Regions from separate parts of the Alteromonas infernus genome, predicted to be linked through region 1. Evidence: predicted binding sites of a transcription regulator. Region 1 holds the regulator's gene; the other holds the start of a gene.
The links. The regulator FNR, encoded in region 1, switches genes on or off when oxygen is low (the NO sensors DNR and NnrR bind a similar motif). The targets are predictions, from matches to a motif close to TTGATCTAGATCAA.
Positions count from the first base shown of each region.

Region 2: ccoN (cytochrome-c oxidase, cbb3-type subunit I) is a predicted target of FNR. The motif match lies at 1,663-1,676, and genes of this name have one in related genera.

Region 1 is NZ_CACSIG010000037.1:28,742-31,927, reverse strand. Features, by position in the region: gene ACX5J7_RS10230 (heavy metal translocating P-type ATPase) at 1-248, shown strand, start outside; gene ccoS (cbb3-type cytochrome oxidase assembly protein CcoS) at 250-480, shown strand; gene ACX5J7_RS10220 (sulfite exporter TauE/SafE family protein) at 467-1,126, shown strand; gene fnr (fumarate/nitrate reduction transcriptional regulator Fnr) at 1,172-1,912, shown strand; gene uspE (universal stress protein UspE) at 2,163-3,086, shown strand.
Region 2 is NZ_CACSIG010000005.1:480-3,665, forward strand. Features, by position in the region: partial or broken gene ccoO (cytochrome-c oxidase, cbb3-type subunit II) at 1-23, opposite strand, end outside; gene ccoN (cytochrome-c oxidase, cbb3-type subunit I) at 39-1,472, opposite strand; gene ACX5J7_RS01165 (hypothetical protein) at 1,702-2,181, shown strand; gene bfr (bacterioferritin) at 2,251-2,718, opposite strand; gene bfr (bacterioferritin) at 2,718-3,186, opposite strand, start outside.

The DNA of each region.
Region 1 (3,186 bases):
ACGTTGCCAAAACGGCTGCTGACGTTATATTGCTGGGCGATCAACTGTTATCTGTACCAGCGCTAATTAAAACCTCACATCAAGTGAAACAGAAAATAAGACAAAACATCGGCTGGGCTGTGGGATACAACCTTTTAATATTGCCTTTCGCCGTGTCTGGTTTACTTTCTCCATGGATGGCGGTTGTGGGTATGTCATTAAGCAGTATCATTGTAGTTACAAACTCAACGCGACTTTTGAGCAAATAGCATGAGTATTATTTACGTATTAATTCCTATCGCCATCATTATTGTGGCAGTCGCTATTGTCATTTTCTTTTGGGCGGTAAAAACCAATCAGTTCGAGGATTTAGACCGCCAAGGCTATAGCATTCTTTTTGACGATGACTTATCGCCAGAAGAGAAAAAACTGGCCGAACAGCGCAAACAAATACAAGAAGATAAGGCAGCAAAAAGCCAAGAAGATAATGGACGGGATTAATTACTTTTCTGCCTTTCTTATAGGTTTAGCAGGAGGCGTACATTGTGTAGGCATGTGCGGCGGTATTGTTGCAGCGCTTAGAATGGTATCGCCAAAGGGGGCATCGGCATTGCCCTACACCCTCGCCTACAACATGGGACGCATTACTAGCTATACACTAGCAGGGGCCATTACCGGTGCGCTTGGAAAAATAGCTGCTGACTTCGTACCGCTTGCTAATTATGCCCTCTCTCTTCTAAGCGGCATCATGTTGCTTTTACTCGCTTGTTACTTAGGGAAATGGTGGACGGGTTTATCGGTCTTAGAAAACGCGGGCAAAGGCCTGTTTGCAAAGCTTCAGCCTTTATCAAAACGATTTCTTCCTTTCAAAACGCCGTTAAGCGCGGTTCCCTACGGCTTTATATGGGGCTGGCTACCATGTGGATTGGTCTATTCAACGCTAACCTGGTCTCTGGCAGCGGGTAATGCATTGCAAGGCGCTGGCATTATGTTTTTCTTCGGTTTGGGAACGTTACCCACACTGTTAGCCGCAAGTGCCGGTAGCCAGTATCTTGTTCAAAGCTTTCAGCACAGCTATGTGAGACAAGTCATAGCTGTGATAATGGCCATATATGCCACTTATCTAATTTATGGCGCATTCATGTGAAAATGCGTGTACTATAATCATGTGTACATTAAGAGAGTCAGTCTTATGAGCAAAGGAAGCGAATTTTCAATACATTGTCAGAACTGTAGTTTCAGTCACCTCTGTTTACCTGTTGCATTGAATAAGACAGAAATAGAGTCTCTCGACGATATCATAGAGCGCAAAAAGCCCCTTCATAAAGGTGATACCCTTGTTCAAACCGGCGATAAGTTTGAGTCGTTATATGCAGTAAGAACCGGGTCATTTAAATCGTTTGTGACTAACTCTGAAGGTGAAGAGCAAATAACGGGGTTTCACTTTCCCGGTGACATCATTGGCTTTGATGCCCTTCGAGAAAACAAGCACCAAAGTTACACAATGGCTCTAGAAACCGCCATGGTGTGCGAGTTGCCCTACGAAACGCTTGACGAAATGTCGATGCAGCTTCCTAAATTACGCCATCAAATTATGAGCTTTATGAGTGCAGAGATTAAACATGATCACGATTTGATAATGCTTCTCAACAAACGCACGGCTGAAGAACGCCTTTTGTATTTTATCTCTCATTTATCTCAGCGTTTTGAAGAACGCGGTTTTTCACACAGAGAATTTCACCTTACGATGACGCGTAACGAGATAGGTAACTATCTTGGCTTAACGATAGAGACCATCAGTCGCTTATTAAGTCGTTTCCAAAAAGAAGATATTATTAAAGTTGAAGGTAAACTTATTACGATTGTGGACTTTGAACGCCTTAATACCAAGCTAGAAGTGCTTAACGGCCCGAGTATAGTGTGTAACGGCTAATGTGGTCTAACTCGGTTAAATGGGGTTATCTTCCTAAAAGCGCGCATTCAGCGCGCTTTATACTCCTACTCCCATAACCCTTTTTTCCCATTATTGGCAATGACGCTATACATTGTTGCTTGCCTTGCAATATAAAATACTTGATCTAAAACAACTTACGTTTTCCACATTGTCGTTTATAGTTAGTACAAGTTACTGTTGAACGTTACCGTTCACACAGCCACGACCAAACTTCGTATTAGGGGGAGTTATGATTGAGTGTAAACGAATCCTTGCGGTAGTCGATGCCGAGCGAGATAACCAGCCCGCGTTAAGTCGCGCTTATGAATTAGCATCAAAGACCGGGGCCTCTGTAACTGCGATTATGGTGGTTTACGACTTGTCTTATGATATGACCACTATGTTAAGTCCAGATGAGCGAGAAGCCATGCGAGATGCTGTTACCAATGAGCATGCTAAATGGCTCTCTGGGCAGCTTAAAGAACAAGGCTTCGGTGAAACTGACATCGTGGTTGAATGGAACAATCGTGCCTACGAATCGATTATCTATTACACACTTAAGAATCAAATTGACCTTGTTGTAAAAGCCACTAAAAAGCATGACGACCTGGCTTCCGTTATTTTTACACCTACCGATTGGCATTTAATGCGTAAGTGTCCGCGCCCCGTTTTATTAGTTAAAGAGCATGATTGGCCAGAAGGCGGCGAGATCATTGCCGCTGTAAACGTCGGCAGTGAAGACGAAGAACATGCTGCGCTTAACGACAAGATTACCGTTATCGCCAATGATTATGCGGCCTTGCTAAAAGGTAAGGTTAATTTAGTCAATAGCTTCCCTTCTACGCCACTTAATATTGCTATCGAGGTGCCCGAATTTGACCCTGATACCTATCATGACGCGGTAAAAAATCATCATAAGAAAGAAATGAAAAGCCATGCGTTAAAGTACGGCATTGCAGATGAAAAATGTGTTGTCAGAGAAGGGCTACCTGAAAAAGTCATTCCACAAGTGGCAAAGACATTAGACGCCGAACTCGTCATTATAGGCACTGTAGGCCGTGTTGGTCTTTCTGCCGCGCTTATTGGGAACACGGCGGAGCATGTTATTGATGAGCTAAATTGTGACGTATTGGCTATCAAGCCAGACGGATTCGAGTCGCCGTTAAGTGTGTGATGCCATTAACCTTACGAGCAACCTTTTATGCGTAAATTTAAGAATACAGGCATGGTCTAGAAAAGGCCCTTTATTGTATAATGCTTGCTTTATCACGAAC
Region 2 (3,186 bases), on a different contig from region 1:
ATTAACTCATGTGCGTTTTTCATTATTCGTCTCCTTAACTACGCTGGCTGAGTCGCTGGATCTGCAGCGATACTGCCTTTAGGTGCACGAACGGTTTTCCATGTGTTGTATGCCATAATGAGCATACCCGCTACCACGAAACAACCACCAATGAAACGAACCACATAGAACGGCTTAGACGCTTCTAATGACTCAACAAAGCTATAGGTTAACGTACCATCAGCATTTACTGCACGCCACATTAGACCCTGAAGTACACCAGACATCCACATTGCTACGATGTATAGAACAACACCGATAGTAGCGAACCAGAAGTGCACGTTAACTAGCTTGGTGCTGTACATTGCACGCTGACCAAATAGCACTGGAATTAAGTGGTAAATTGAACCAATTGAGACCATTGCTACCCAACCTAGTGCGCCAGAGTGTACGTGACCAATTGTCCAGTCAGTGTAGTGAGATAATGCGTTAACGGTTTTAATTGCCATCATTGGGCCTTCGAAAGTAGACATACCGTAGAAAGACAATGAAACAATTAAGAAACGCAGTACTGGGTCAGTGCGAAGCTTATGCCACGCGCCAGATAGCGTCATGATACCGTTAATCATACCACCCCAAGATGGAACGAATAAGATAATAGACATCACCATGCCTAGTGACTGAGTCCAGTCTGGTAGGGCAGTGTAGTGAAGGTGGTGTGGACCAGCCCAGATATACAGAGAAATAAGTGCCCAGAAGTGAACAATTGAAAGTCTGTATGAATAAACCGGGCGACCAGCTTGCTTAGGCACGAAGTAATACATCATACCAAGGAAGCCCGCAGTTAGGAAAAAACCTACCGCGTTATGGCCGTACCACCACTGCATCATAGCGTCTACTGCGCCTGCATACAGTGAATACGATTTAGTGAAAGATACCGGAATAGCCATGCTGTTACCAATATGAAGAATTGCAACAGTTAGCATGAACGCACCTAAGAACCAGTTCGCTACATAAATGTGCGAAACTTTACGGATTACTAGGGTTCCGAAGAAGTTGATGATGTAAGCGACCCAAACCAGTGCCAAAAGGATGTCAATTGGCCATTCTAGTTCAGCGTATTCTTTAGTGCTGGTTAAGCCCATAGGTAGGGTAATTACAGCTAAAACAATAACGGCTTGCCAACCCCAAAAGGTAAATGCGGCAAGTTTGTCACTGAACAGTCTTACCTGGCAGGTACGCTGAACGATGTAGTACGACGTTGCAAATAGCGCACAGCCGCCGAAGGCAAAAATAACGGCGTTAGTGTGCAACGGACGCAAACGTGAGAATGTTAGCCATGGTGTGTCAAAGTTAAGCATAGGTGCAAATAACTGCGCGGCAATAAATACCCCTAGGCCCATACCAATGATACCCCAGACTATGGTCATGATGGTAAATTGCCTAACTACTTTATAATTGTAGTCAGGTTGTGCTTGGCTTATTTCACTCATTTTAATGAATCTTCCACTTCAAATGAACTATGGTCTCCAACTGCCGGAATAGTACGGTCGAGACGTGTATCAGCTAAGGAATAACGCTTCACACCGAGCTTGGAAAGAGTAATAATTATTGTCTCCAAGCCAGTTGGTACGCGGATGATAAGGTTTTTAATTACAAAAAGATACCATAAACTACCTAAGCTTGATCTCCGTCAATGAAGAAATACACAAAATTTAAGAAATGCTAAATAACGATAACAATAAACGATCAAAATTTTTACATTCCCAGCTTCCATTAGTGGCTATTATTGTTGTAGCCGTGTGTGTATACCTTGCACATAAATTCCAGTCATCGGTGTTAAAAGACACGAGCGTAGTTAATGGAATAGGAAACAGCTGCAACTTTGTCAATGAAACTTGCGAATTCTTAATTGATGGCGAGGTGGCCATTGCCACATTTTCAACTATGCCTGAACCTGAAGAATCGGTAACGTTGAAAATTTTAATTCCTGAAAATCAAGAAATCGAGAGTGCCTGGATTGAAGGGGTAAACATGTATATGGGCAAAATTCCCGTGCTGTTAGATAACGATGGTCAAGGAAAGTGGTCAGGTTGGTTTATGTTAGGCAGTTGTAGTGAGCCAGTTATGAAATGGCAATTGCGGTTAAATATTGAAGGAAAGGACAACCCCCACTATTTATATTTTGTGACGCAACAATAAGTATGGCAGCACAATAGATAACGGCTGCGCGATGCAGCCGTTATTACTTTACTATGTTTTTTTCACAACTTACATTTGCGACTGTAAGTAGTTCGAAAGGCCAATTCGCTTAATCAGCCCTAACTGTTGTTCTAACCAATGCGCGTGATCCATTTCTGTGTCATCAAGAAGAACAATAAGCATGTCGCGGGTCACGTAGTCTTTCTCAGTTTCACAAAGCGCGATGACTTCACGTAGTTTTGCGTCAACTTCGTATTCCACACGCAAATCGCTCTCAAGCATTTCTGGTACGTCTTTACCCACTTTAAAGCCTGTGCGCTTTGTCATATCAGGGGTGCCTTCCAAAAACAGCATGCGCTCTATGAGCTTTGTTGCGTGACCGCGTTCGTCATCAAACTCGTGATCGATTCGCTCATACAACTTATTCAACCCCCAATCGAGATACATTTGAGAGTGAATAAAGTATTGGTCCATGGCTGCTAGTTCGTATGAAAGCAGCTCATTTAAGCCATTGATTATTGCTTGATTGCCTTTCATTAGTCATCTCCCATTACTTGCGCTTGCAGGTAGTTTTCAATACCCATCGCATCAATCTGATATTCTTGCGTTTCAATCCAGTCTAAGTGCTCTTCTTCATATTCAAGAAGGTCTTCTAATAAATCGCGAGACACATAGTCTTGTTTCTCTTCGCATAATGCGATGGCTTCGCGAAGTAGGGGAAGCTGCTCTTTTTGAAAACGCGCATCGCACGACAGCATTTCTACGGTATCTTCACCAATATAAAGTTTACCTAGCGCTTGAAGGTTAGGTAGCCCTTCTAGGAAAAGAATACGCTCAATGAGATCATCGGCTTGCTTCATATCCTTGATGGACTTCTTGTAATTCTTTTCGTTTAACTCGGAAAAGCCCCAGTTTTTAAACATACGGGCGTGCAGAAAGTATTGATTTATCGAAGTAAGTTCGCTTGTGAGCACTTCGTTCAATTTTGCAACTACTTGTTTATCA